3 regions of the Arthrobacter sp. TRD_SC_6 genome follow, and region 1 is predicted to be linked to each of the others. Evidence: riboswitches for the same ligand, from Rfam matches in the RefSeq annotation. Region 1 holds a riboswitch; each other region holds the start of a gene.
What was found. A riboswitch is a leader RNA that binds a small molecule or an ion and turns the genes downstream of it on or off. The one in region 1 is predicted to bind S-adenosylmethionine.
Positions count from the first base shown of each region.

Region 1 (9,805 bases):
CAGAATGCTCGCCTTCAGGGTGGCGGGAGCTGCTTCCGTACAGGATCTCTTGACCACGGAGCGGATCAGGCATTCGAGATCGTGCTCCTGGGCGCACTCCGGGCAATCCTCAAGGTGATCCTTGATCTCCACGAGGTCGGCATGGGACAGTGCGCCGTCGAGGTACTCGTACAGCCGTTCAATCCTCGAGTCATCGCAGTTGCCAAGGCTGTGGCAGTCGCTCATTTTCGGTTCTCCTGTGTAGATCCGCCGCCATTGGCGGATACGCGTGTTGCTACCTTCATGCCGCGCTCGTGCGCGTACTCCGAGAGGAGCTCCCGCAGAAGCTTGCGCCCTCGGTGCAACCGGGACATCACCGTGCCGATCGGAGTGTTCATGATTTCTGAGATTTCCTTGTAAGCGAAGCCCTCAACGTCCGAGAAGTACACTGCGAGGCGGAATTCCTCCGGAATGGCCTGCAGGGCCTGCTTCACGTCGGAATCCGGCAGATGGTCGAGAGCTTCGACTTCGGCCGAACGCAGACCGCTCGACGTGTGCTCCGCCGCTTTGGCCAGCTGCCAGTCCTCGATCGTGTCCGAGTGTGACTGCAGTGGCTCCCGCTGCCGCTTCCGGTAGAGGTTGATGTAGGTGTTCGTGAGGATTCGGTAGAGCCACGCTTTAAGGTTGGTTCCCGGCTTGTACTGGTGGAATGCCGAGAACGCCTTCGTGTAGGCCTCCTGCACCAGGTCCTCTGCATCTGCCGGATTACGCGCCATTCGCATGGCAGCCGAGTACAGCTGGTCCACGTACTGCATGGCATCACGTTCGAAGCGGGCGGTGCGCTCTGCTTCGGTCTCTGAGGCGACGTCCAGGTGCTCGTCTTCGGCCGGGTTTGTGCCCGCCGCGGCTGTGGTATTCATCGCAGCAAAGTCTACGCGTCCGCGGCCTGTCCGGCTTCGCTCGGGACGCGCGGGCGCCATAATGTGCAGTTGGGGCACCGCGTTCCTGACTGGTGTAGCTGTAGTCATCTATTCCTCGTATCCATCGCCGTACTCGCCAACGGTCTTCACGACCGATTCCGGCTGTGCCATCACCGTCCATAACGGCCCGCAGAGTGTGGATATTCCGCCTGGGTGTCCGCACGGTTTCATATTCGGGCCCGGACCGGATCGCCTCGATGGCGCAAAAGTGCAAAACTAGACACACCCACCAGCATCTGTAAGTCCTTTACGAAGTTTCCGGTATTCATTCACGTAGATCCGGTGCCTACCGGCGCTGGAACCCAGGAGGCACTGTGACCCTTGTTCGTGTACTAGCCCGCCCATTGCTTGCGAGCAGCTTTGTCCTGACCGGCGTGGATCGCCTCCGTAATGCGGACACCACGGCCACCGCGCTGCGGCCCACCCTTGACCGGATTGCCAAGGTGGTTCCATCGGCAGGCTCCGTCACCGAGGATGAGCGCCGCGTGGCCAAGGTCCTCGGCGCAGCCCATCTGGGGGCGGCCGTCATGCTCGGCATTGGACGCTTCTCCCGGCTGTCCGCCCTGGTACTGGTGGCTACGTCAGCGCTCAACACTGCGGTGGAATTCAACAACGCCGACTCCTCAACGGCGCAGGCCCGCAAGGTCCGGCGGAACCAGCTCGTCAAGAACGTCTCACTCATCGGCGCGGTTCTGCTTGCTGCCGTGGACACCAATGGCCGCCCCGGTTGGGCCTGGCGCGCCGAGCACTTCGCCGAAGATGCACGCCGCAATGCACTGGCCCTCGGACACGACACCCGCAAGAGCGCGCGCTCCCTCGCCCGCGACACGGAGAAGCAGTTGAAGAAGGCGGAAAAGGCAGTACGGAAGACCGCCTCGGACGTAGTGGGCCACTAGCCGGCATGAGTGCACCGTCCGCACCCTCTACAACGCAATTCTGGTCCGCACCGCATCCCGGCGGTCCTGTGGACGCCACCGTTGAGGTGCCGGGCTCGAAGTCGCTGACCAACCGCTACCTCATCCTGGCGGCACTGGCAGACGGCCCGAGCCGGCTCCGAGCGCCCCTGCACAGCCGGGACTCTCTCCTCATGGTGCAGGCGCTGAGCTCCCTCGGCGCAACCATCCAGGAAATCGACGGCGACGGCCCATTTGGCGCCGACCTCCTGGTCACACCTATTCCCGAGGGAGTTGCCGGGGATGCAACAGTGGATTGCGGGCTCGCAGGCACCGTGATGCGCTTTGTGCCCCCGGTAGCGGCGCTGCGCGCAGGGAACACCGCTTTCGACGGAGATGCACATGCGCGCCGCCGCCCCATGGGCGCTGTGATCAGCGCCCTGCGCGGCCTGGGGATGGAAGTGCACGACGACGGCGGCGCAGCGCTCCCCTTTACTGTTGCCGGCACTGGAACGGTACGGGGTGGAAGGCTCGTGATCGACGCAAGTGCTTCCTCACAATTCGTCTCCGCACTCCTCCTGGTCGGCGCCCGCTTCGCTGAGGGCCTGCACCTGGAGCACGTCGGCAAGCCTGTGCCCAGTCTGGACCACATCGCCATGACCATCCGGGTACTGCGTGAAGTCGGCGTCACCGTCGATGACTCTGTTCCAAATCACTGGCGGGTGGAACCCGGAAAGATCAATGCCTTCGACGTCCGCATCGAACCGGACCTTTCAAACGCCGGACCGTTCCTGGCCGCAGCACTTGCAACGGGAGGCACGGTACGCATCCCGCACTGGCCTTCCGGCACCACCCAGGTGGGCGAAAAGTGGCGGACCATCCTGCCCCGGCTCGGCGCCGTCGTCGACCTCACAACAGATTCCACGCTGGTGGTGCGTGGCGGTTCCCGGATCACGGGCGCTGACCTAGCGGACACCAGTGAACTAGCGCCTACCGTCGCTGCCATCTGCGCGCTGGCGCAGACGCCGTCCGTACTCACCGGCATCGCCCACCTTCGCGGACACGAAACAGATCGCCTCGCCGCCCTCGTCACCGAAATCAACCGGTTGGGCGGTGACGCGGAAGAGACCGTGGACGGACTGATCATCCGCCCGGCCGCCCTGCACGGCGGGCCGTTCCACAGCTACGAGGACCACAGGATGGCCACCGCAGGCGCCATCCTGGGCCTCGCTGTTCCCGGCGTCGAGGTGGAGAATATCGCTACGACTTCCAAGACCATGCCACAGTTTCCTGAACTGTGGCAGGCCCTGGTCGACACTGCCTATCAGTCTGGCGAGCAGTGACGCCAGCCGGATCGCGGCGCGGAACTTCGTCGTGGGACGAATCCGATGTCCGCATCAGGCCGAACAAGAAGGGTTCCCGCCCGCGCACGAAGGACCGCCCGGCGCATGATGACGCGGTGACTGGCCGCATCATCACCGTGGACCGCGGCCGGTACACCGCAGTCGTCGCTGAAGATACTGCCCAGGAAAGGGTGGTCATCGCCGCCCGGGCGCGCGAATTGCGCCGCTCCCCCGTTGCCGCCGGCGACCTCGTCGCGCTCGTGGGTGATGTCACCGGCGAGCCCGACACGCTGGCCAGGCTGGTCCGGATCCATGACCGGCATACGCTGCTGCGGCGCAGCGCGGATGACACCGACCCCGTTGAACGTGTGGTCGTGGCGAACGCAGACCAGCTCGTTGTGGTGGTCGCCGCTGCGAACCCCGAGCCGCGCACGGGCTTCATTGATCGCGCCCTGGTGGCAGCGTACGACGCCGGAATCCAGCCGCTGCTATGCGTCACCAAAGCGGACCTCAAGGATCCGGCGGAGCTCCTCGCCAACTACGAACACTTGGATCTTCCGATCATCACCAGTAGAACCACAGCCACCGACGTCGGTGTTCGAACCACCTCGGCCAGCGGAACCTCTGCCTTGCTCGCCCCCGAGGCGATCGAGCGTTTGAAGGGCCTCCTTGATGGCCAGGTCAGCGTGCTGCTCGGCCATTCCGGTGTCGGGAAGTCGACCTTGGTGAATGCACTCACTGGTTCCAACCGCGCAACCGGCGGCGTCAACGCGGTCACCGGGCGGGGACGCCACACGTCGTCGTCGGCCTATGCGCTGAAGGCGGACAACTCCGCTTCGGGAACCTGGATCATCGACACACCCGGCATACGCTCCTTCGGCCTGGCTCACGTGGTCCCGGACCGCATCCTCTCTGCGTTCCCGGACCTGGAACCCGGGACCGCGGACTGCGAGCGGGGATGCCGGCATGATGACACTGCGGTGAATTGCGGACTGGACCCGTGGGTGGCTTCAGGGGATGCAGGAGAGTCTGGTTCTGTTCGGCTGGCCTCATTGCGGCGGCTTCTGGGAGCCGGTTCCGAGCCAATTGCACAATCAAAGGAACTTGGAACCCACTAACCGCGAAGTGCTGTTAGACTGTTTTCAGTTGTTGTGTTGCGCACTAATTTTTAAGCCTTGATTTCTCTCCGGAGTTCGAAAGCTTTCTTGACAGGCGAACGGACACCGCGACAGGAACCCCGAAGTACGGGGGGATCCTCACACTCAAGGAATAACAAAAATGGCAACAGGTACAGTCAAGTGGTTTAACGCTGAAAAGGGCTTTGGATTCATCGCTCCTGACGACGGCGGCGCTGACGTTTTCGCTCACTTCTCCGCGATCAACTCGGGCGGCTTCCGCTCACTCGAGGAGAACCAGAAGGTCAGCTTCGAGACCACCCAGGGCCCTAAGGGTCCCCAGGCTGAGAACATCTCCGTTCTTTAATAGAGTCGTTCTCTAGGGACACCGTTCTCTAAAGCTTAGTTTCACCAGAAGAGCACCGGCCTCACGGCCGGTGCTCTTCTGTCGTTTGACCCCCCGGTCGTTCAACCCTCTGTGGCTTGGTGGTAAATCCCCGCTTCACCCAGTGAGCCAAGGCGCGCGGAGGAACGCCCGAACCTGCGCGTTCCAGGAACACTGACGCGATAGGTTGATGGGTATGAACCTCCAGAGCTACAACGATGACCTGCGCCTCGCCCACGTGATGGCGGACTCCGTGGATGATCAGACCATGTCCCGGTTCAAGGCGCTGGACCTGGCGGTCGAGACCAAACCGGACTTCACTCCTGTGACTGACGCAGACAAATCGGCGGAGGAAGCAATCCGCGGCCAGCTTTCCCGGGCGCGCCCACGTGACGCGGTGCTGGGCGAGGAATTCGGAAGCAGCGGCGCCGGCTCGCGCCGGTGGATTATCGATCCCATCGATGGCACTAAAAACTTTGTTCGAGGCGTTCCGGTGTGGGCTACCCTGATTGCCCTGGTGGATGAGGGCAGGCCAGTCGTCGGGGTAGTCAGCGCGCCGGCATTGGGCAAGCGCTGGTGGGCTGCCACCGGTACCGGCGCCTTCACAGGAAAATCCCTCGCCGCAGCGACGCGGTTGCGGGTATCGAACGTTTCGCGTTTGGCGGATGCATCGCTGTCTTTCTCCAGCCTGTCCGGGTGGAAGGAACGCGGAAACCTGGACGACTTCATGTCACTGTCGGAGTCGGTGTGGCGCACCCGCGCTTACGGCGACTTCTGGTCCTACTGCCTGGTCGCGGAAGGCGCCGTCGACATCGCTTGCGAGCCTGAGCTCAACCTCTACGACATGGCCGCTTTGGTTCCGATTGTTACGGAAGCCGGCGGGCGCTTCACCTCGTTGGAGGGTGCGGACGGACCGTTCGGCGGCAACGCCCTGGCCACCAACGGCACGCTCCATAACGAAGTTCTCAAACGGCTCAACCCGGCGCTGGATGACCTCCTGTGAAGACTGAGCGGGCGACAGGAACCCGTAACAAACAGCATTGAGTCACTGGGCTCCCTTTATGCTGGAGCCATTGGTCACGAGTGCCAGCGCGAAACCCCGGTTCGCTGGCCGGCAACCCTCCTTCTGCGGTGGGGTGCCCCGGGTGACGACCAGGCCGAACCAGAAAGTGGTTCGGCAAGCGCGGAACCTCCTCATGGCAGGTTCCATGAGACCACTGTGGGGTTTTACATCCATGACTAACGCAATACTTGACCTGGCCACCGCTCTTTCTGCCGGTCCGCTGGTTCCGGTCCTCGGCGGGGAACTTCAGGCTCCCTTGATTGACGGCAGCACAGCCCGCTACGTCAACCTCGACTACGCGGCCTCCACTCCCGCCCTGACGCAGGTGAACGACTACGTCCAGAGCGTGCTCCCGTACTATGCGAGTGTTCACCGCGGCGCCGGGTACGCCTCCCAGATTTCGACGTCCCTGTATGAGAACGCCCGGAAGATCGTCCGGGACTTCGTTGGCGGGCGTGATGATGACGCAGTCATCTTCACGCGGAACACCACCGACTCGCTGAATCTGCTGGCGGGTTGCCTTCCAGTGGACGGGGAAGTGCTTTACCTCGACCTGGAACACCACGCCAACCTGCTGCCCTGGCTGCAGCTTCCGCACCGAAGCGTGGTTGCGGCCGACACAGTGGCGCAGACTTTGGATCTCGTGAAGCGGGAGCTGGCCGAAGGGGGAATCAGCCTGCTGGCGATCACGGGTGCCTCGAACGTGACCGGGGAAATACTGCCCATCGCCGCCTTTGCTGAAGCCGCACATGCTCACGGAGCTCGAATCGTGGTCGATGCCGCCCAGCTCGCACCCCACCGCCGCCTCAATATAACCCGGGATGCCATCGACTACGTGGCCTTCTCCGGCCACAAGCTGTACGCCCCTTACGGCTCGGGCGTACTGGTCGGCAGGTCTGACTGGCTCGACGCCGGGGCGCCGCACCTTGCCGGCGGCGGTGCTGTTAAGTCGGTGCGGGTGGACTCCGTTTCCTGGACCACCGGACCGGCCCGCCACGAAGGTGGATCTCCGAATGTGGTAGGCGCCGCTGCACTGGCCAACGCCGCGCAGGTGCTTGCGACACTGGATGAATCCGGGTGGCAGAACCATGAAGCCGAATTGAGGGCGGCCCTCGTCGAGGGGCTCGACGGCTTTGAGGACGTCACAGTGCATCGTATTTTCACCGACAGCGCTGACGCCATCGGCGTCGTGAATTTTTCGGTGAACGGATACGACGCCGGCCTGGTGGCCGCCTATCTCTCGGCTGAACACGGCATCGGGTTGCGCGACGGAAAATTCTGCGCCCATCCACTCCTGAAGCGGCTTGGCCTGCCATCCGGATCGCTCCGCGCAAGCTTCGGCGTCGGATCCCGGCACGACGACGTCGACCGCCTCCTGCATGGGCTGCGGGCGCTGGTGGAGAACGGGCTTGGCGCCGATTACGTAGTGGATGCTGGCCGATGGGTACCCGCGGTAGAGACCCGCAGTTTCCCGGAGTGGGCTCCGCACACGCCCGGCACCGCGGGTGCCGCTCCCTGCACCACAGACTGAAGGTCCGCTCAAGGATGCGGATGGGTGCTTTAATTGTCGGGTTCCCCAACCTGTCCCCCATTCTCAGTCCATGCCAGGAGCAGCACCATGGTAGTTGGAGGCCCGCGCCTCGGTGAGCAGCGCCGTCGTGAGCTTGCGCAGGGTTACCTCCAGGACGGCGAGCGCTATGAGCGTGTGCGGCCGAGCTACCCGGATGCCTGCGTTGACTGGCTGCTACCAGACCCCGCAGAGCACGTCGTGGATGTCGGCGCGGGGACCGGCAAGTTTACTCGTCTGATACTCGAGCGCTGTGCAAAGGTGACTGCGGTCGATCCTTCCGAGGACATGCTCTCCGTACTGTCCTCGCATCTTCCCGATGTGCGGACGGTTGTCGGTACTGCGGAAAGCACCGGCCTGCCAAGCGGGAGCGCTGATGCCCTCACCATTGCGCAGGCATGGCACTGGTGTGATCCTGCGGAAGCTGGCAGGGAGGCTGCCCGGGTGCTCGTACCCGGCGGAGTCCTCGGGTTGGTGTGGAATCAACTTGATGTTTCGGTACCGTGGGTTCACCGGCTCTCACGGATCATGCATGCCGGGGACGTGTTCCGCCCGACGTACCGGCCGCGCCTGGGCATGGTGTTCGCCGAGCCTGTCGGGACCGTTCTTGCCTGGACGCAGAGCCTGTCCGCGGCCGACGTCGTCGAACTTGCCCGTTCGCGCAGTTACTACCAGCGCGCATCGGATCCAACCCGCGCGAAAGTTGAGCACAATCTCTCCTGGTACCTGCACGAGCACCTCGGGCATCCACCCGACGCAACACTGGAACTGCCCTACCTGACCTACTGCTGGCGGGCCGGGCGCCTGGAACGCCCTCACAACACCTGACCCTGATGGACTGCACGCACCGCCGTCGTCGGGGAGTGAATTTCCGCGTTATATTTAGGCATGCCTAAAAATTGGTTTACGGCAACCCTCATAGTGGGTCTTGCTCTCACGGGCTGTGGCGTCGCGCCCGCCGAACGAACGGCCGGCGAGGATCCGCGGCCCGTGGTGTTGACCACTTTCACAGTGCTCGCCGACCTTACGCGGACGGTGGCCGGAGATCATGTCCGCGTTGAGTCCATCACTAAGGTCGGCACCGAGATCCATGGGTATGAGCCCACGCCATCGGACCTCGTCCGCGCCCAGAACGCTGACCTCATCCTCGATAACGGGCTCGGCCTCGAGCGGTGGTTCGAGCGGTTCCTGCTCTCGGTGGATGCACCCCGGAAGGTCCTTTCCGTTGGAGTGGAACCCGTGGACATCAGGTCCGGCAACTACTCCGGGCTCGCCAATCCGCACGCCTGGATGTCCCCGGCCGCCGCACAGGTTTATGTGGACAACATCATTACTGCCCTTTCGGAGCTTGAGCCCGGTCACGCTGCAGAGTTCGCCGCGAATGGTGCTGCCCTCAAGCAGGAGTTGCGCTCACTCCTGAAGGAACTGAAGGCAGCCTTTTCCGACAGGTCTGCCACCCCGGCGCTCGTCACCTGCGAGGGTGCTTTCTCCTACCTCGCACGCGACGCCGGCCTCAAGGAAGCCTTCATCTGGCCAGTGAACTCGGACAATGAGGGCACACCACGCCAGATCAAAGACGTCATCGCCTTCGTCGAGGAACACGAGGTGCCCACGGTGTTCTGCGAGTCGACGGTCAATGCTTCTGCACAGCAGCAGGTCGCGAACGCCACCGGCACCAGGCTTGCCGGCCCGCTGTATGTTGACTCGCTCTCCGAGGCGGACGGGCCTGTGCCCACTTTTGTGGACCTGTTGCGCCATGACATCGACCTGATTATCGAAGGGCTCGCGCCATGAGTACCCCTGTCCCCCGTGACGTTGCCGCCGCTCTCTGCGTGGAGCATCTGAGCGTCCACTACGACGGCGTCATCGCACTGGATTCCGTTCACTTCACCCTTGAGAGGGGCCAGGTCTGCGCGCTCGTCGGCGTCAACGGGTCCGGCAAGTCCACCCTCTTCAAGTCTCTGATGGGCTTGGTCGCCCCGCAGAGCGGCTCGGTGCAGTTGTTCGGACGCTCCCACCGGGCAGCGCGCAAGGAGAAGCTCGTGGCCTACGTGCCGCAGGCTGAGGACGTGGACTGGAACTTCCCGGTGTCTGTGGGCGATGTCGTCCTCATGGGGCGTTATGCGCATATGGGTTCAGCCCGCCGCGCGTCCCGCACCGACCGCACCGCCGTGGACCACGCACTTGGCCGGGTGGGCCTCACAGAACTTCGCGACCGCCAGATCGGCGAACTGTCAGGAGGACAGAAGAAACGTGCATTCGTGGCGCGTGGGATCGCCCAGGACGCACAGCTCCTGCTGCTGGACGAGCCCTTCGCAGGCGTCGATAAGGCAAGTGAAGCCACTCTTGTCGAGCTGCTGCGCGAGCTGAAGGAGGAAGGCCGGACGGTTCTCATCTCAACACATGACCTCGCTGGGATCCCCCAGTTCTGTGACCGTGCCATCCTCCTGCATCACCGCATCCTCGCCGAAGGGATCCCA
Region 1 is NZ_CM143953.1:3,063,174-3,072,978, forward strand. Features, by position in the region: gene rsrA (mycothiol system anti-sigma-R factor) at 1-225, opposite strand, end outside; gene ACWA1U_RS14525 (sigma-70 family RNA polymerase sigma factor) at 222-1,007, opposite strand; gene ACWA1U_RS14530 (DoxX family protein) at 1,274-1,855, shown strand; gene aroA (3-phosphoshikimate 1-carboxyvinyltransferase) at 1,861-3,195, shown strand; gene rsgA (ribosome small subunit-dependent GTPase A) at 3,192-4,313, shown strand; gene ACWA1U_RS14545 (cold-shock protein) at 4,474-4,677, shown strand; gene hisN (histidinol-phosphatase) at 4,886-5,698, shown strand; SAM riboswitch class IV at 5,771-5,885, shown strand; gene ACWA1U_RS14555 (aminotransferase class V-fold PLP-dependent enzyme) at 5,931-7,289, shown strand; gene ACWA1U_RS14560 (class I SAM-dependent methyltransferase) at 7,377-8,153, shown strand; gene ACWA1U_RS14565 (metal ABC transporter solute-binding protein, Zn/Mn family) at 8,214-9,119, shown strand; gene ACWA1U_RS14570 (metal ABC transporter ATP-binding protein) at 9,116-9,805, shown strand, end outside.

Region 2 (9,805 bases), 1.7 Mb from region 1:
TGAACGAGAACGGCGACACTTACGGTGGGGCCAAAGACAGCACGGAACCCGACCTGCAAGCGGTCTTCGCGACGAACGGCAAGATGGGCTACGCCTACACGACCGAACTCCGTGACGCCGGCGGATCCGCGAACTTCACCAGCCCGGAGGAAGCGCTCGCCTGGCAGGAGTCGATGAAGGGCAAGACAGTCACGGTGCCGGTCTACGAATCTGACGGCGAAACTGTGATCGGCGAGTTCGTCGTCGGGTCATGGTGAACACCCTATGAATCGGGCGGACTCCACCCGGCGAAAGATCCGATGTATAGTTCCAAACCATGAGCGAATCTCCCGTCCGAGGCGCTGACAGTGCTTGGTTCCAGCACGACCGTTTCGGGTTGTTCATCCACTTCGGCCTCTACGCCTTACCGGCCCGCCACGAATGGGTCATGACCTGGGAGAAGCGCAGCACCGAGGACTACCGCAGGTACTTCGAGAACTTCGACCCTGACCTTTTCGATGCCCGCGACTGGGCCCGCCAGGCCAAGCGCGCCGGCATGAAGTACGTGGTCCTGACCACCAAGCACCACGACGGATTCTGCCTCTGGGACTCCGCGCTCACCGACTACAAGGCATCAAACACTCCCTTCCGCCGCGACCTGATCGCCGAATACGTTGCCGCTATCCGGGCCGAGGGGCTACGCGTCGGCTTCTACCACTCCCTGATCGACTGGCACCACCCTGATTTCACCATCGACGGACACCACCCGCAGCGGGACGCGCCAGATGTGGCAGCGTTGAACGAGTCCCGGGACATGAGCCGGTACCGCAACTACCTGCACGGCCAGGTCCGCGAGCTCCTGACCAACTACGGCCAGATCGACTACCTGTTCTACGACTTCTCCTACGACGTGATCGGCGACGTGGTGTGGGGCGGCAAGGGCGCAACCGACTGGGCGGCTGTTGAACTGCTCGCAATGGTCCGCGAACTGCAGCCCGGCATCCTCGTGAATGATCGCCTCGGAATCGACGGTGACTTCATCACACCCGAGCAGTACCAGCCGAGCCAGCCAATGAAGAACGACGACGGCACGCCAGTCGTGTGGGAAGCGTGCCAGACGCTGAACGGTTCCTGGGGCTACGACCGCGACAACCTCGCCTACAAGACGCCCGACCTCCTGGTACGGATGCTCATTGACGGTGTCTCCAAAGACGGCAACCTGCTCTTGAATGTGGGGCCGACTGGTCGGGGCGAGTTCGATCCACGAGCCAGCGAGAGCCTGCACAGCATAGGCGAATGGATGCGGTTGCACGAGCGGTCCATCCGGGGCGCCGGAGCCTCAGCGTTCGCGCCGCCTGCCGACGCACGGTACACACAGAACGGTAACCGGCTGTACCTGCACCTGTTCGGATGGCCGCTCGAACACGTACACCTGCCGGGTCTGGCCGACAAAGTCGCCTACGCACAACTCCTCAATGACGCCTCGGAAGTGCAACAGATCCAGACCGATCCCACGGCCAAAGCGGCGAATATGGAGATGGGCGGACAACCGCCCGGGACTCTCACGCTCAAGCTTCCGATCCGGCGCCCGGACGTTCTGGTGCCGGTGGTCGAGCTGTTCCTGAAGGATTAGCTCAGGAGGGCCCGCGCTTAAGGGGCGTGGCGCCGTCGTCGTCGTTTCTGTTGGTATTTTCGGTGGCACCCTCCCAGCGCAGGATGTCACCGGGCTGGCAGTCGAGGACGTCGCAGATGGCTTCGAGCGTGGTGAAGCGGACCGCTTTTGCGCGCCCGTTCTTGAGGACGGCCAGGTTGGCGGGGGTGATCCCAATGCGGTCTGCGAGCACGCCCACCGCCATTTTCCGTTTCGCGAGCATGACGTCAATATCCACGATGATGGGCATCAGATCACCTCGTCGAGTTCGGTGCGGAGGTGCTGGGCTTCGGCATCGCGGTCAACAGCCTGGGCGAGCAAGGTCCGCATCACCAGCACGATCAGTGCAACGCCGCCGATCATGAGCGCCGCACCGCAAATCAGGAGCACGATTCCCGGTGCAATTTCGCCCGGAGCCAGCAGGACGGCCAGGCTGAACATGAGCACGGCCGCTGCGGCGATGGCCCAGAAAATGATGTCGACGTAGCGGAAGGCTGCGCGTGAGAACACCGTGTTACGGCGAACCATCGTGAGGAGCTTCCAGACGCAGAGCGCGGTGACCTGCACTGTCACGATGCCGAGGACAACGATTGCGCTGAGCGTGATGCGCAGCCCGGTTGGGACTCCCGCTTCCTCCAGGTCGGTGGCGATCAGTGGAACCATCCACAACTGCACAAAGAGCGAACCCGCCAGCACCATCACGATCACAACACGTAACGCAAGGATGGCCAGTTTTCCCATCACGACTCCTTCGATTGACCTGCAATAGAAATCTATCGTTAAACGAGAGCTAGAACAAGCCAGTGCGTCACAACGGATTCCCCGGGACACCGTCGTCGTTATACTCCTTTCAGCTTCATGAGCTGCGGCGCCAAGCTCCGACTGGCCGCACACCAACCCCATGTTCACGGGTGGTTCGGATGAGGAAGCGGCCCACATTGCCCTCTCGGGCACCGGTGCGGGCAAGAGCAAACTCGAAGGACGGCGATGAGCCACGAACCTCCAGGTGGTCACTTTCCCACGGTCTTTCCCATCCTCAATGTGCACGACGGCGCCATCGACTTCCGCGTAGACGGTGAGTGGGTGCGGCGTTGGAGTCAGGACATCCACACGCTCGAGGCCATGTTGCGCCGAAGCGTGAGCAGGCCGATTTGGGATGCCTGCAGCGGCTTGTTGATTGTGCGGGTGGCAGCCCTCGATCGGCGCAACGGGCTGCGCGTAGGCGTGGTCTTGTCTGATTCGGCCTCGTTGGGCTTGGAATCGGGACGGTCGCTCGAACCGGCTTCTTGAGGGTCGCTGGTGCCGTTGCAGGGCGCCGTACGATTCCTTGCAGGTTTCAGCTCTTCGAGTGGCCAAGGGGTCGGCGTTTTGTTGGGCGACACGCAGTTGCGTTCAGCAAACCTGCCTAAAACGGTACGCTGCAGACAATGCCTGAATCACGTAAACCCAGGATGCACCCGCACCTCGCACGTTTCTGCCTGATTGCCGCACCGCTATTGGGTGCTCTGTTTCTCACCAATGGCGTCTTCCGAATCCTTGACGGCCGGGGATTCTGGGAAACCCTCAGTCCGTTCATGTTCTGCCTTGCCTTCATCGCGATCTTTCTCAACATACGCAAAAACAACAGCCGATAACGATGCCGCAATTGGCTGGCCCTATGACCTGGATTCCCGACCCTCAAAAAGGGTGCATGGCTCAAGGACCGGCTCGACTGGGGATGGGCCGACGTGCATGTCGTCAATCGGCCCAGCGACTGAGCCGCGAATCCTAGAGTAATCCGCGCGCGGCAAGGTTCCGGTACAGCGCGTCAATGCCGAACGTCCACGGCGCTACCTTCTCGCTCACCTGAACCCGGTTGATGAGCGAACCGAGCCGCGGCTCCCTGATGGTGACGACGTCGTCGACGTGGTGCGTGAATCCCGCACCGGCCCCGCCGCGGTCCTCGATCGGTGTGAACAGTGTCCCGAGGTACAGGACCAACCCGTCCGGGTAGGCGTGGTGCGGACCGATCGCCTGCTCCACCAGCTGCGCCGGGTCCCTGCTGATCTTCTCCATCAGGCTCGTACCTTCAAGCCGGAAACCGTCCGTTCCGTCCACAGTGAGAGTGACGACGGCGGAATGGACGTCGTCGAGCCCGTAGCCGCCGTCAAAGAACCGGATGAACGGACCCACCGCAGCTGAGGCGTTGTTGTCCTTCGCCTTGCCGAGCAGCAAGGCGGACCGGCCCTCGATGTCCCGCAGGTTCACGTCATTGCCGAGCGTCGCGCCGACAATGTTCCCCTCCGAGGACACCACCAGCACAACCTCCGGCTCGGGATTGTTCCACTCGGATTTCGCGAGCACACCGACGTCGGAGCCGGCCCCCACAGTGGACAGCACCGGCGCCTTGGTGAAAATCTCCGCATCCGGACCGATTCCAACCTCAAGGTACTGGCTCCACCAACCCCTCTCCATCAGCAGGGTCTTCAGCTCTGCGGCCTCCGGCGAGCCGGGCACCAGCGTGTTCAGTGATCCGCCCAGCAGACCCAGGATTTCCTCCCGGACCGCCGCGCCGCCGTGCGCCTCCCCACGAACCCGTTCCTCGATGATGCGCTCAATCATCGACACCGGAAACGTAACTCCTGCAGCCTTAACCACGTGCAGGTCGATCGGCGAGAGCAACCATGGGCGGCTCGTATCCCGCGTGGCGTCAGGGGTGTTGGCGGCGATCTCATCGAGCGTTCCCAGGACCGGACCTGTGGCCCCGGCAAGCGCACCCGCGGGATCGGCGAGCTCGGTCAGCGCACGCATGGTGGGGAACGACGCACTGACATCCACCACGCCGTCCGCCCGGATTGCCACGACGCTCGGCCCGCCAACGGACGGGTCGAACACGCGGCCAGCGAGCGCGCCTGTTGTGCCGTCGTCGGGCAGTAGCGCTGAAGCGGTGGGGCGAAGAGTCACAGTGAACCTCTCGGTAGGTTGCTAGGCAAAACGGTAAGCCAAAACAGTGGGCGAGAAACGCGCTTCAGCGCCGGTGGAACTCGGCCTGGCGCTTCTCGGTGAACGCGGCCCGGCCCTCGTCGGCATCGGCCGTGGCGAAGGTAATGGTCTGCAGATCCCGTTCATAACGGATTGCTGCGTCCTGCGGCATGTTGTAGGCGGCGCGGAGATTGGCTTTGGCTGTCTCGGCCGCGATGGGCGGACGCGCAGCGATGACCCCGCCGAGCTCAACGGCACGCGCCACCAGGTTTTGTGGCTCCACCAGTTCGCTCACGAGCCCCCAGCGAAGAGCGGTCTCGGCATCGATAGGATCACCCGTCATCAGCATGAGCGCAGCATTCGAAGGCCCGATGGACGCGGCCAGGAACGCCGACATCCCACCCCCACCGATCCACCCCAGCTTGATCTCGGGAGCCGCGAAGCTCGCCGTGGTTGAAGCCAACCGGATGTCGCAGGTCAGCGCCGTCTCCAGCCCACCACCAAACGCGTATCCGTTCACAGCGGCGATCACGGGCTTGCGGCATTCGCGGATGGCGTCGCAGTAGTCGGCCCGATTCCGGAAGTCCCACGGCGTTGCGTATTTGTCCAGGGTGCGGATGTCGCTGCCTGCACAGAAAGACCGCTCGCCCGCGCCGGTCAACACCACTGCCCGGACGCCGTCGTCGTCATTCAATTGATGCACTATGCGCACCAGTTCGTCCGACATCTCCTTGGTCACGGAGTTCAGCTTCGCCGGCCGGTCGATGGTAACCAGCGCTACCCGCCCCCTTATTTCGCAGCGGATATCTTCAGACATGGGTACTCCCTTGGGTAGCAAATCGGTCGGCTAGCGCATTGAACCGCGCATTGATTTCGACGACGGCGGAGGCCGCCTGCGCCGGCCCGAGGATCGCTTCCCGCAACAGGCCTGACGCTTCGCCCTGAAACTTGGTGAAGCCGGGGACGCGCGGGCGCACCCAGGCTTGGTCAATGGTGGCGAGGGTGTTGCAGTAGAAACTGTTCGCGTGGGCGTTGACGGCGTCATTGGTCCAGGCGGAGCGGGCGCTGGGCTGGCCGTCATTGTCGGCAATGAATGTGGCCTGCGTGAGCGGATCAAGGTGCCAGCGTAGGTAGGCGAGCAGTTCATCGTCGACCTTGGACCTACGGGAAAGGGCAAGGCCTGTTCCGCCGATGACGGACCCGCGCCGGCCGCCGGGCACCCAGGCCGGGGCGTCCCCGAACTGCAGGGGCGCCGGGCCGGTGCTGTAGTTCACGTAGCCGAACACCAGTGGGATGTAGGCAATGTCCCGCTCGACACGCATCCGCTCGAGCAACCCGATGGGGTTGAGCAGCTCGGTGCCGGCCGGGGCGCGATGCGCCAGTTCGGAGAGCGTCTCCACCGCCTGTACTGCACGTGGCGGAAGCACTCCGGCACCCGGTTCAATCAACGGTTCCTCCCCCAGCGCCACGCACAGTGAAGCGACACTGAGGAACGCATGCGGGCCCGCCAGGCTGAGGGCAACGGGGGATTCGCCCGACAGCTCGAGCACCTCCGCCCAGGTACACGGTGCTTCGGTCACCTGGGCCGCGTCCCGGACCGAGACCTGAGTTGCCGCGTCCAACGGAAGCGCCCACACGGTGCCGTCATAGCGGTAGCTTTCAAGGGTGGGCCCTACGCTGCCGCCGTCCAGTGCTGCCAGATAGCCGGCATCAAAGAAATCCGACAGGGGGCGGATGCTGCCGGTCGCAACGGCGTCGCCAAGGTGCGGGTGATCGAGGACGACGACGTCGTACTGCTCCATGAGCTCCCTGATCGGCGCGGATTCGAAACCCTCGAGCGAGTGCGTATCCCAGGAAATCAAACCCCCCGAGGCGGCCGCAGACCGCTCAAGTGCCGTGCGTCCGCGGGGATGGTCCCAGGTGAGGCCGCGAAAGCGGCTCATCTGTGCATCCGGTCACTGGCGGCTCCGGCCTCGAACAGCGCCTCGACCGTCCCAATGTCATAACCGATCTCCGCGAACAGTTCGCGTGTGTGTTCCCCTGTCAGCGGTGCACCGCGTTCTATCCGGGGTGGAGTAGCCGAGAACTTATAGGGGAAGCCGGGAGTCTTGACTGTGCCCTCGGTGGGGTGGCTGTACTCCACGAATGTGCCGTTGTGCGCGATTTGCGGGTCATCAACGAGGTCCTGGTAGGAGTACACCGGACCTATCCACACGCCTGCAGCGCCCAGCAGTTCCAGCCAGTGCTCGCTGGTGTTGCCAACGAGTTTCGCCGCGATGCGTTCATGCATCTCATCGCGGTGGCTCCACCCGTGTTCCTCACCCTTCCAGTCGCTGAAGGCAGGCTCGTCCAAGAGTTCGCCGAGGAGTGCTGGCTCGGCAAAGGCGAGCGCGACGAAGCCGTCCTTGGTCTTGAAGATGCCATACGGTGCGCGGATGTATACGTGCGCCAGGGCTTCCCGGCTTCGTTGCTGCGGCCGGTTGCCAACCGTGAACACGCTGAGTTCCTGCATCTGCAGGGTGGTGATGGCGTCCAACATATTGACGGTGACGAGCTGGCCTTCCCCTGTGCGCTCCCGGTGCAACAGCGCGGCGAGTACGCCTTCGAACGCCGTCGACGCCGTCACCGCGTCCGCAAGGTACTGGCCCGCTGGACTCGGCTCGTCGCCGTCGCGCCCGGCCGACAGCATGGCACCGGACATGGCCTGCACCAGCAGGTCCTGTCCTGGCCGGTCGCGGTACGGTCCGTCCTCGCCGTAGCCGGAGATGGACACGTAGACGATTGACGGGTTGATCGCCTTCAGCGACTCGTAGTCCACGCCGAGCCGCGCCGCCACCCCTGGCCGGTAGTTCTGCAGGAACACGTCGGCCGTGCGGATGAGGTCATAGAGTGCCTCGCGGCCCCTGGGTTGCTTCAGGTTCAGGGCAACCGAGCGCTTGTTGCGGTTAAGTGAAAGGAACGAGACATTGATCTGGTTCCCGACGGCGCCACCGGCCGAGGCATGGCGCTGCCATTCGCCGGTAGTCGGCTCAACCTTGATGACGTCGGCGCCCAGGTCACCAAGCCGTTGGGCGGCGAACGGTCCGGCCATCGCGATGGAGCAGTCGATGACGCGGTAGCCCTCGAGAATGGAGGTGGGGCTCATGGGGAAGTTTTCCTATCTTCTGGATGAACGGGAACGGTTGCGCCGTCCTGTGCCGCGGATTTCAGGAGCGCGTCGATCAGCTCGACGGACTTCGCGGCGACCCGTGCGTCCGAATTGTTCTCCGTCGACGTCCCCGCGACCAGGTCAATGAAACGGTTGGGTGGCGTAATGCACTGGTACGCACCCTCGCCGCGCGGGATCGCAAGGTCCCAGCGGCCGCCGTCGTACCGGTGCAGGCTGACGCGTTCGCGCTCAGTGTCGAGAAGCAGCACCCCCTCGCTTCCGAAGATGCGGATGTCGATCTGGTAGGGGTCGCCGTCGGGCACTGTTGCGGCACCGGAAAGGACACCCAGCGCGCCGTTGTCGAACGTGACCGTCGCGGCGTTGAAGAGATCGACGGCGGCACCTGCGCGACTCACGCGTCCCGCAATGGTGGCGGCGCGCAGCCCCGTCAGCCAGAACAGGAGGGCGCTGGAGTGGGTGACCTGCCCATGGGCGTACCCGCCGCCGCGGTCCGGGGACTGCCAGGTGGTCTTGTCGGGGCCGCTGGTGTCGGAGTCCCAAAGCTGGCGGATGTCATCGGGGTCGCCAGCGAACAGGCCGCGCGTGGGTGAGGCCATCTGGCACACCACATGCTGGATTTCTCCGACGCCGTGCTCCTCCAGCAACCGCTTGGCTCCGACAACGAACGGCGCATAGTTCCAGCCGTACGGCACGAGGAAGTGCACTCCCGCACGCTCGGCACGTGCCACCAGATCCCACGCCGATCCCGCGTCCAGGGTCACCGGCTTTTCAACCTGCACGTGCAGGCCGCGGTCGATCGCCTGCACTGCGTGCTCATAGTGAAGGTCGTGTGGAGTCGTGATGACGACGGCGTCGAGATCCTGGGCGAGTAGCTCACTGAAGTCCCCGGTCGCCATGCCGAAGCCGAACTGTTTGCGCACAGCCTCCAGCTGCGGACCCATTCCGCAGACACCGACGAGTTCGACGTCTTCCCTGGCTGCGTAGATGGGGAAGTGGTTGCTGGTGGCCCACCACCCGGCACCGATGGCACCTATTCTGACCTTTCGGCCCAGGACTCCCCCGCTCATGATGCCCACCTCCACGTGCGGTGCCCGCCGGTTCGGCGACCCTCAGTCACGAGCCCGCGGTCACGGAGCCGTTCAAGGTTGCCTGTGACTGGAAAGACCGAGTAGTCCAATGCGCCCGGGCTCCACGGACCGAGCTTCGAACCAGCGACGCGCACCAGTTCCAGGGTGGTTCGTGGTTCGTTCTGCGCCTTCAGCACCTTCTGAAGCACCGCATCGATCTCGGCCACGTAGTCCGCCGAGCGGTCAAGGAACGCTTGAGCCGCTGAACCCTCATAGACGGGGTAGTGCGCGGTGAGCAACAGCTCAGGGTCCAGGCTGCGGAATCGCTCAATGGAGGCCAGGTAGGGGTCGGTGTCACGGTACGTCGGCGGGAAGGCCGCGCTGCCGTCGGCGAAGGGAACTGTATCTCCGAGGGTGGCGTCGCCGATCAACAGTGCGCGGTTCGTGGGATCGTGTACGGCCAGATGACCGGGACTGTGACCGGGAGTGTGCAGAACGGTCACCGAACGGCCGCCGAGGTCGAAGGTCTCTCCGCCAGCAAGTTCGCGGTCGACAGGGACCAGATCCGTAACGCTGCGCAGGTATTCGGTGGTTTCCGGCGGGTCATCGAATCCGTCAGTTGCCCGGAACTCCCCGTAACGCGTATCGATCAGCAGTTGTACGTCTTCAGTAAGCTTCCGGTCCAGCCTGTGGGCAAGGATCTCGACGTGCGGCAACGCAGCTTTGAGGGCGCCGTTGCCGCCCGTGTGGTCAAAATCGCAGTGTGTATTCAGCGCCCACTTCAGCTTTGACGGGTCGATGCCTGCCTGTTCCAGATACGGCAGGAACGTCTCGGTGATGGACTCGCGGATGCCGGTATCCACCAGCAGCGCGGCGTCCTCGCCCTCCAACAGATACAACGCTACGAACCGCTCGCCAAGTGGTGCCGGGATGCGGTGAAGACCCGGCCGAAGCAACATGGTGTTCATCCTCCCTAAC
Region 2 is NZ_CM143953.1:1,231,149-1,240,953, reverse strand. Features, by position in the region: gene ACWA1U_RS06145 (peptidase M56 family protein) at 1-257, shown strand, start outside; gene ACWA1U_RS06140 (alpha-L-fucosidase) at 317-1,612, shown strand; gene ACWA1U_RS06135 (helix-turn-helix domain-containing protein) at 1,614-1,880, opposite strand; gene ACWA1U_RS06130 (DUF2975 domain-containing protein) at 1,880-2,371, opposite strand; SAM riboswitch class IV at 2,485-2,605, shown strand; gene ACWA1U_RS06125 (hypothetical protein) at 2,618-2,920, shown strand; gene ACWA1U_RS06120 (hypothetical protein) at 3,058-3,264, shown strand; gene ACWA1U_RS06115 (fumarylacetoacetate hydrolase family protein) at 3,398-4,573, opposite strand; gene ACWA1U_RS06110 (enoyl-CoA hydratase/isomerase family protein) at 4,638-5,408, opposite strand; gene ACWA1U_RS06105 (hypothetical protein) at 5,401-6,534, opposite strand; gene ACWA1U_RS06100 (CaiB/BaiF CoA transferase family protein) at 6,531-7,736, opposite strand; gene ACWA1U_RS06095 (Gfo/Idh/MocA family protein) at 7,733-8,827, opposite strand; gene ACWA1U_RS06090 (MBL fold metallo-hydrolase) at 8,824-9,795, opposite strand; gene ACWA1U_RS06085 (mandelate racemase/muconate lactonizing enzyme family protein) at 9,801-9,805, opposite strand, start outside.
Region 2: linked by a shared signal. The riboswitch ahead of ACWA1U_RS06125 (hypothetical protein) and the one ahead of ACWA1U_RS14555 (aminotransferase class V-fold PLP-dependent enzyme) in region 1 are both predicted to bind S-adenosylmethionine.

Region 3 (9,805 bases), 1.0 Mb from region 1:
GCGTCGGTGCGGCTTTGCGTATAGCTCAGCGCGAAAGCTGCGATGTTCCCGCCGGCTGCCTTCGGCTGGTCGCGAAGCACGACGGCGCCTCCCGCCCCGGCGATGTCGGCAAGCAGGTACTGCTGCGCCTGGCCGAGCGTCATGTTCGCAGGATCCCATTCGTGGACTGCGTTGTACCACTCGGCGACGGACGAGGTAAGTTCCACCGAACCGGTGGCGGCCTCCTCAAGCTGCGGGCCGTCGTCGTCGGCGAGGTTCTGCACCGGCAGCGCGCCCGGGGCAACTTCGATGATCCGGGAACGTTGGATCTCGGTTAAGTCCGCGGCCTCGGCAAACGCCGCACCCGCTGAACCGGGAACGACCTTGTTCCGAAGCGCTGACACGCCCGACGGCGACTCCCGGGCTTCATGCTGCAGCATGCCGAGGATGGTGCTCCCAATCCCGGCCCGTCGGTGGTCTGCGCCGACCTCTACGTAAGCCCACAACCGCTGGTTGTGCAGCCGAGCTTCGAAAACGTACCCCGCCGCAACCAGCACCGCGGCGCCGTCAACGGAGTCTTCAGCGACAATGCAGCGAAGCCAGGGAAGATCCGTGGACGGCCGGAACAGGGAGCGGGACTGCTCGGCGTGCTGGTTGTCCGGGCCGCCCCACACCTGCAGCAGCTCAAGGTCATCACCCTCGCGCCACGGGCGGTACTGGATTGCCACTTAGGCGCCCACCAGCCGCTGCGCGAGGTATCCCTCAACCTTGTCCAGGGAGACCCGTTCCTGCGCCATGGTGTCGCGTTCACGGATGGTGACGGCCTGGTCCTCGAGGGTCTCGAAGTCCACGGTGATGCAGAACGGTGTGCCGATTTCGTCCTGGCGGCGGTAGCGGCGGCCGATGGCACCGGCGTCGTCGAAGTCGATGTTCCAGTTCCTGCGCAGCTGGGCGCCGAGGTCCTTGGCCTTGGGCGAGAGGTCCTCGTTGCGGCTCAACGGCAGGACGGCGGCCTTCACCGGGGCAAGGCGCGGATCCAGCTGCAGGACGGTGCGCTTGTCCACGCCACCCTTTGCGTTCGGTGCCTCATCCTCTTTGTAGGAGTCCACCAGGAACGCCATGAAGGAGCGGGTCAGGCCGGCGGCAGGCTCGATGACGTAGGGGGTGTAGCGCTCATTGGTGGCCTGGTTGAAGTAGCTGAGATCGGTGCCGGAGTGCTTGGAGTGCGTGGACAGGTCAAAGTCCGTGCGGTTCGCGATGCCCTCCAGCTCGCCCCACTCAGTGCCCTGGAACCCGAACCGGTACTCGATGTCGGTGGTGCCCTTGGAGTAGTGGCTCAGCTTCTCCTGCGGATGGACGAAGAGGCGCAGGTTGTCGGGGTTGATGCCGAGGCCGGTGTACCAGTCGAACCGTTCCTTGATCCAGTACTCGTGCCAGTGGTCGTCAGTTCCGGGCTCGACGAAGAACTCCATCTCCATCTGCTCGAACTCGCGCGTACGGAAGATGAAGTTGCCGGGCGTGATCTCGTTGCGGAAGCTCTTTCCGACCTGGCCGATGCCGAACGGCGGCTTCTTCCGGGAGGTGGTGAGCACGTTGTTGAAGTTCACGAAGATCCCCTGTGCCGTTTCAGGCCGCAGGTAGTGCATGCCCTCTTCATTGGCGACAGGCCCCAGGAAGGTCTTGAGCAGGCCGGAGAATTCCTGTGGTTCGGTCCACTGGCCGCGGGTGCCGCAGTTGGCGCAGGCGATGTCCGCGAGGCCGTTCTCTGCCGGGCGGCCCTTCTTCTCCTCGTACTCTTCCTCAAGGTGGTCCGCACGGAAACGCTTGTGGCAGGAAAGGCACTCGACCAGCGGATCGGAAAAAACGTCTACGTGACCGGATGCTTCCCACACCTGACGGGGCAGGATGACCGAGGAATCAAGGCCGACGACGTCATCGCGGCCACGCACCATGGACTGCCACCACTGGCGCTTGATGTTTTCCTTCAGCTCGGCTCCGAGTGGACCGTAATCCCAGGCGGACCGGGAACCGCCGTAGATTTCACCTGCCTGGAAGACGAAGCCGCGCCGCTTGGCGAGGGAAATGATCGGGTCCAGGGCGGAAACCTGCTTGGCCACGGTGGATGCCATCCTCAACTGTCAGGACAGGCCGCTGGGTGCGGTCGTCGTAGGTGCCGCCGGAGGTGCTCCCAGAAGGGAAAGCGCCCTGGCCGGACGGGCGAAGGTACCACCCTAGCCTACCCAAGCCTGGCCCACCGAAGAGCGCACGACGGGAGGTGCCGACACGATGTGTGTCAGCGGAACGGTGCCAGGTTCCGCCGGCTCCAGGGCAGCGTGGTGAGCGCGATCGCTCCCAGTGTGAGGATGGGACCCGCAATCGTCGCGAAGGCGACGACCGTACCGGGCGTTGGGAAAATCAGGTCCAGCGCGAGTGAACCGATCAGTTGTCCGGCGATCATGCCGAGCCCGGTCAGGAGGACCCCCAGCGAACGCACCAGCAGGGCGCTTAGCCCGATGAACACGCAGCCCATCGGTCCACCCAGGTAGTACCACCACTGATCCGGGAGCGGTCCCCCGAAGCCCGCGATGGCAACCTTGATCAGCCAGGCGATCAGTAGGAGCGCTGATCCTGAAATGAAGTTCATCAGTGTTGCGGTGATGGGAGTTCCGTAGTGAACGGCCGAGGTCCCATTCATCGCCTGCTGGTAGCTCATCAGGACACCCGCGGCGATCGGAAGGAGCAGCGGAAGGATGAGTGCCGCCGTCGTGCCTTCCCCTGCAAGGCGGGGCGACACGGCCCAGGCGACCGCCGCGACCGTGAGGACGACACCGATGACACGCATCGGGGTGATGGCTCGGCGCCCGCCGGGGCCAATGCCCGCGCGGTCTACGGCCAGCCCGCTGAGGGTCTGGCCCATGACCGTTGCGACCGTGAACATGGCCACTCCCAGCAGCCCGATGGTCAGGGACTGCGAGAAGACGAAGAGCGCACCGATCATGCCCGCCGCAAGGTAGATCCGCGGGAAGCGCTTCTCACGTACGGCCGGAAGCAGCTGGCCCAGGCCCGCCCTGCCGCGCGGCAGGAGAAGGGAGATGAGGATCATCAGCGCGAGCCCCGTGCTGAAACTGATGAGGGCCGCAGCCAGTCCGTCGTCGAGCCGTTGCCCTAACGCACCGTTGATCCGTCCCTGCAACGGAATGGCCACTCCCGCGAGGATGGCGAGCGGAAGGCCGATTGAAATAGGGAGGCGAGGGGGCGCAGACACCCGTCAATCCTAAGAGTCCAACGCCCGCGCTGAGGACCGTGTGGTCATTTGACAAGGCATGATGGTGCCATGAGCAATGAAAACGAAGTGCCGATCCGTGACGGGATGATCAGGCTGGGCCAACTGGTCAAGCTTGCCAACCTTGCGGAGGACGGAGCCGAAGCCAAAGAGCTGATCGAGACCGGGCTGGTGAAGGTCAACGGTGATATCGAGGACCGGCGGGGGCGCCAGTTGCACCCTGGCGACTCGGTGACCGTCAATGGGGTCACCGTTTCAGTGGTGTCCGCCTGAGTCCTGGAACACTCATCTGGAGGAACTCCCGGACATGTCCGAGTTCCTGCACGTTGATGCTGTGGAACATCCCGGCGTAAAGCACTTTCGTGAGCTTCGCATGGCCGTTCAACCAGCCGTGGGTGAACTCAATCCGGTCGGCTGTTATGACTGGATCCTCCTGGTCCCTCCCCCAGAAGAAGGGAACGGGGTTCGCCTTGACCTCGTCGTCCCGGAAATAGTCGCTGCCTTCAGAATCGATTGCGAATCCTGATAGGCCGACGACGGCACAGTAGTCCAAGGGCCGGATGCGGAGCATTGAACTGGCGATGGCCATGCCCATCGAGAAGCCCAACAGGCTCACGCTGGAGTGGTTGGTCCTGACCGAATCCACCCAGCCGGTGATGTTGTCCACGGCTGCGATGACCTCACCCGTCAGCCCCCGCGCGTCGGGAGTGAACGGGAACCAGGTGAATCCGGAGCCCATCGCAATAGGTGCGCGGACCGACGCCACAGTGAACTCCTCCGGGAGGAACTCGAGAATGCCCATCAGGTCATCCTCGTTGGCGAGGTGACCGTGCAACAGGACCAGCAACGGGGTATCCGGCCGCTCGTTCTCCGGTTTGGACCAGATCACCACCGGCTCCCAGGTGGATTGCGGTGCTGACGATGGGCCGGGTCCAGCGGTTTGGGTCATTAAGACATTCTGGCACGGCCAAAGGTGCGGCCCGGCCGCCCCCATGTGGGAGCGTTGGTCCATGAACCCGCCCCGAGAAACCGCGGCAGCCGGACCCGCAAACGCTCCAGCACCGCACGACGTCGGCACCCGACGTTTGCTCCAGCAGCATCTTTGGGGTCCTCCAGCGGAATCAGCACCGGCCCTCCTGCGATCAATGGGCGCTGTGCAGGCCCAGGAGTTCGCCTATGCACGCTGGTCACTCGCGCAGCGCTGCAACGGTACGACGGCCACATCCGTCGATCAGGAATACTCGGCCGGGTCACTCCTGCGGACCCATGTCCTGAGGCCAACCTGGCACTTTGTGCATAGATCGGATGCAGACTGGCTGCTCCGCCTTACCGAATCACGAGTCAGGAGGTCCATGCAGCCTCTCCTAAAACGGCTCGGACATGACGCACGCACCATGGCGGAGGGAACGGCGGTACTCGAGGCAGCGGTGTCGGACGGAGCCCACCGCACCCGCGACGAACTGGCTGCAGCGCTGGATGCTTCCGGACTTCCATCCACCGGCCCCGCCCTGGCGTCCTTCCTGATGACTGCCGAACTCGACAGGGTCCTCATCAGTGGAATCCCCGTCTTCGCCGCGAACGGGACAAACCCGAACGGGACAATAAAACACACCTACGCGGCGTTCGGTTCGCGAGCCGGCTCGATCCCACCGGGCGGACCAACCACAGGGCACGACGGCGGCACGTTCGACAGAACCGCAGCGTTGCGCGAGCTGGTGATCCGCTATTTCAGTTCCCGATCTCCCGCAACCGTGAAGGATTGCGCCCTCTGGTCGGGACTGACCCTGACGGACGTGCGCGTTGGTTTGAAAGAGGCCGGAGACCAGTTCGCCACAGAGGAAATCGGTGGCACCACTTTCGTCTGTTCGGCGCAGCAGCCGGTTGCAGCGGCCCCTGGGCTCCCCCGGGTGGACCTGATCCAGTGCTACGACGAGTTCGTGATGGGCTATACCCCCACCCGCTTCTTCGGCACGGCTCCACTCGGGACCAATCCGGCGCATCTGGCCGGGCATGTTGTCCTGCTCAACGGTCAAGTGGCGGGCGGCTGGAAACACACGCTCAGTGCGCGCAAGGCCGGACGGCACGTAATGGTGCAGGTAACAATGCATAGGCAATTCGATCCTGACGAGGCCGCAGCGCTCGAAAGCGCAGTCCACAGGTATTCCGCTTTCCTGGAACGGCCCGTCGACCTGCGCCTGCAACGCCTCTAGGAAAGCTAGGCGGCGTCGTCGTCGTCGTCGTCGTCGTCGTCGTAAAACGCTGCACGAAGCGCCGGCTCAAGCTGCGCGATCTCCGTGAGGAAGGCGTCGTGGCCGATCGGTGACGTGATCGTGTGCACCGGCACATCGCCCGGAAGAGCGGCCGCCAGGTCATGCGACTGTGAGGGCCAGTACAACCTGTCCGAGTCCACCGCAGCGATGAAGAACCGCGCGCTGGATGCCGACAGAGCGCTGGTCAGGCTCCCACGGTCCCGGGCGACGTCGTGGCTCATCAGTGCCTCGGTGAGCGTGACGTAGCTGTTCGCATCAAACCGGCCGACCAGCTTGTCAGCCTGGTGGTCCAGGTAGCTTTCCACCTGGTACCTGCCCCGATCTGCGGAGAGGTGGGACCCGAACGGCGCCTCGGCCCCCTGCGCTGCACGGCCGAACCTGTGCGCAAACTCGGCTTCGGAGCGATAGGTGATGTGGGCTATGCGCCGTGCAATACCGAGCCCGTCCTCCGGGCTGGCGCTGCCGTAATAGTCCCCACCGTTGTACCGGGGATCAAGACGGATGGCCTGCACCTGCGCCTGGGCAAAAGCAATCTGTTCAGCCGAACTCGCAGCAGCACACGCTATGACCGCACAACGCGCCACCTGCTCCGGATACATCACCGCCCACTCGAGTGCACGCGCCCCGCCCATCGACCCGCCGATCACCGAATGCCATGTCGCCACACCGAGCCGGTCCGCCAACAATGCCTCTGCCCGCACCGAGTCCCGAATGGTAATGAACGGAAAGCGGGATCCCCACGGGTTTCCCTCCGGGTCGAGCGAAGCAGGCCCGGTTGAGCCATAGCAGCCGCCGAGCATGTTGATGGAGACGACGAAGAACCGATCAGTGTCGATGGTGCGGCCGGGACCGACGAATCCGTCCCACCAGCCGTCCTCCTCGGAGGTTCCCCGAGCCACGTGCGTACTCCCCGTGAGTGCGTGCTGTACCAGTACCGCGTTGGAAGCCTCCGCGTTGAGCGTCCCCCAGGTCTCGTACGCGAGGACGACGTCGGGCAGATGTCCGCCGGTCTCCAGCGTCAGTGGGCCGATGGACAGCTGGTGTACGACGCTGTCCACAGGCTCCGCCTCAGGGTGCGGTTCCGTTGTGGTGATGCCTGTCAAACCTGCCGCCTTTGTGGATCGCGCTTGCGCCTGCACACCGCGCGCAGGGCCTGGTCGTCACCCGGGGCACCCCACCGCGGAAGGAGGGTTGCCGGACAGCAAGCCGGGGCTGATGGCGGGCAAGAGCCCGCCACACTGTCACTCGTGACCTGTTACTAGAAGACCCGACAGGGGCGGAAAAGGGCAACTATTGTGACTCGCGGTGAAATGACCTTGGGGGTTCCTTGGGTGCTGGTGCTTTCGCGATGCTTCCTGTGGCGGCGGCCAAAATCACCGTCTGCACCTATTGACAGTGCCTCAGATTGAGAGCAACCTGAGAATCTCGATCGCAGGTTCGGTTCAGCCCATTACGGCACGTCGTCGCGATGCCCTGCCAGACTTGCATTCCCGGAGCACCAATCGCGCTTCCGGAGGAACAGTTAAACCACTCCTTGTTGAGGAGAACTGAAAATGCCTGCAGTAACTGTCACAACCCTTGAATCAAAATCTTTTGATGACCCGGATGAAAAACGCCGTCCCCCAAAGACAGAAGTCGATGTCGTCAATATTGGTGGCACCACGCTCGGCAGGTTCACCTTCGAGCCCGGTTGGCGCTGGTCCGAGACGGTCAAGACCGTGGTCCACACCGACAGCTGCCAGAACAACCATCTGGGCTTCTGCATCGCGGGAACACTTACGGTCCAGTTGGAAGACGGGACCCGCAACACAATCAATGCCGGTGACGCCTACGCCATTCCTCCGGGCCACGATGCTTGGGTTGAAAATGACGAGACGTTTGTGGGGTACGAAATCATGAGTGCGGCAACGTACGCCAAGTCCGACTAGGTGAACGAGTCTTAATCCTCCACTGCAGGAGTCCGGAAATCGGCGGTCCCAGAACAACCATCTGGGCTCCTGCACCGTCGGAACACTCACGATCCTACCTGTGACTTAGGTAACCCTAAGTCGAGGCGTCCATCACAAAGTGCCAAGATGGGGCCATGCGTCTGGATCATGTGTCATATGCCTGCGAACCCGACGGTCTGACTGCCACCGCAGAGCGGATCTCCACAGCCCTTGGCGTTGACTATGTCAGGGGCGGGGTTCATCCGCGGTTCGGTACGCGGAACGTGATCATCCCTCTCGTCAACGGCCAGTACCTAGAGGTGGTTGAGGTACTCAACCACCCGGCATCGGACAAGGCCCCCTTCGGGCAGGCAGTCCGCGCACGGTCGGAAGCTGGCGGCGGCTGGATGGGCTGGTGCGTTGCGGTTGATGATCTTTCACCCTTTGAAGAGCGGCTCGGACGCGGGGCTGTCCCCGGGAACCGCAAGTTTCCGGACGGACAGGAACTCACCTGGCAGCAGATCGGCATCAAGGGCCTGATCGCAGATCCCCAGGTTCCTTACATGATCCGCTGGGATGACGGCACCGAAGCTATCCACCCCTCACAGGCCCGCGAAGCATCCGTGCGGCTGAGCGCCCTGACAATCGCAGGTTCCGCAGACCGCGTCACCGAATGGCTTGGCACGCCGGCCGCCTACCCGCTCGACAACGTAGACGTGGAGTGGATTGCACCAAACGGCACGCCAGGCATTATGTCGGTGACGTTCGAAACCAGCGATGGATTCGTCCGGATCTGAAGCCGGTCAGCTTCCCAGTCCAATAGCCGGACCAAACAGCGCAAAGCCAACGAAGCCCGCAATGTCCAGAAGGGCGTGAGCCACCACCAGTGGCATTACTCGCCTGGTGCGTGTGTAGGCGTACCCGAAAATGAGTCCCATGACCACGTTGCCGATGAACGGGCCTATCCCCTGATACAGGTGATAGCTTCCGCGCAGCAACGCTGAGGTGATGATGATCGCCGGAGTAGACCAGCGAAGTTCCTTCAAGCGAACAAACAGGTACCCCACCACTATCACCTCTTCGACCACAGCGTGACGCACCGCTGAGAGAATCAGCACCGGTACCGTCCACCAGTAGGTGTCGAGAGCCGAGGGAACAATGGCGGTGGTCAGGCCGAACGCCCGGCCGGCCGCGTAAACGCCCAGCGTCCCCGCTCCAATCAACGCTGCCAGCCCGAAGCCCAGTCCGAAGTCCACCAACGGTCGGGTGAACGTGAAACCGATCCTGCGGAACGCCGATCTGCCTGGAACGGTGAGCAGGAACAACACCAGTACCACCGGAATCAGCGCGAAGAAGATACCCAGCAACTGATAGGCCAGATCGAAGTACTGCCGGTCATTCAGTGTGGGGTTCATCGTGGTGGTCTGGGCACCCAGGGGTCCGCGGGACATTTTGTCGAGCAGCTGGACGACGGCGTACACCGCCGACTGCCCAAGTGACAGCCCCAGCACAATCAGGACTTCGGCCTTGACCCTGAAGCTTCCAACAGCAGCCGACGGCTGGCTGGCTTTGTCGGTCTGCATAGGTTCATGGTGCCGTACGCGGCTGCCGGCAGCCAAAGCGCCCGTCTCTGGACAGCGTCGATGAGTGGCTAGTCGGTGTCGACAGGCGGAGCTACGACCACCCGCGTGCCACCCTCCTTGAATGCCGTCAGCTGGTACTCGGTGATGCCGTCATCCGTGATCAGGTTCGTGAAGGCGTAACCGTTCATTGTCGCGAATGCCCGAACCCCGATCTTCGACGAGTCAGCAACAATGTAGGCTGCCGTCGCGCGCCGGGCGATCATGGCGTTGACGGCTGCCTCACCCTCGTCGGCGACTGTAGGGCCGAACTTCGGGTCCAGCCCGTTCACGCCCACGAAAGCGAAGTCGAGAGCAACCCGCTGCAAGATGGCATCGGTGTAGGGGCCAACGAGCTCGTATGAGCGGGAGTTGACTATCCCGCCTGTGACCATGATCTTGAAGTTTGGCCGCACAGCAAGCTGGGCGGCAATGTTGATTGCGTTCGTGACGACCGTGAGGGTCGGTTTCCTCGACTGCTCCATCAGGTCGCGGCGAGTGCTGAGCACCTGCGCCAGTGCCGTACTGGTGGTACCTCCGCAGAGCCCCACGACCGCGCCGCGTGGAATCAGGGCGCTGGCTGCGTGGGCGATCGCGCGTTTGTGGGCTGACGCTGCATCTCGGTTCTGGCCGGCAGACAGGGTGTAGGCACCGGCTTCGATGGTGGCGCCGCCCCTCGTGCGGCTCAGCAGGCGCTGTTCGGCCAGACTGTCGAGGTCCCGTCTG
Region 3 is NZ_CM143953.1:2,054,102-2,063,906, reverse strand. Features, by position in the region: gene ACWA1U_RS09785 (GNAT family N-acetyltransferase) at 1-707, opposite strand, end outside; gene ACWA1U_RS09780 (glycine--tRNA ligase) at 708-2,108, opposite strand; gene ACWA1U_RS09775 (DMT family transporter) at 2,273-3,244, opposite strand; gene ACWA1U_RS09770 (RNA-binding S4 domain-containing protein) at 3,314-3,535, shown strand; gene ACWA1U_RS09765 (alpha/beta hydrolase) at 3,510-4,211, opposite strand; gene ACWA1U_RS09760 (winged helix DNA-binding domain-containing protein) at 4,273-5,472, shown strand; gene metX (homoserine O-acetyltransferase MetX) at 5,478-6,626, opposite strand; SAM riboswitch class IV at 6,651-6,785, opposite strand; gene ACWA1U_RS09750 (cupin domain-containing protein) at 7,086-7,460, shown strand; gene ACWA1U_RS09745 (VOC family protein) at 7,616-8,257, shown strand; gene ACWA1U_RS09740 (CPBP family intramembrane glutamic endopeptidase) at 8,264-9,043, opposite strand; gene ACWA1U_RS09735 (DeoR/GlpR family DNA-binding transcription regulator) at 9,112-9,805, opposite strand, start outside.
Region 3: linked by a shared signal. The riboswitch ahead of metX (homoserine O-acetyltransferase MetX) and the one ahead of ACWA1U_RS14555 (aminotransferase class V-fold PLP-dependent enzyme) in region 1 are both predicted to bind S-adenosylmethionine.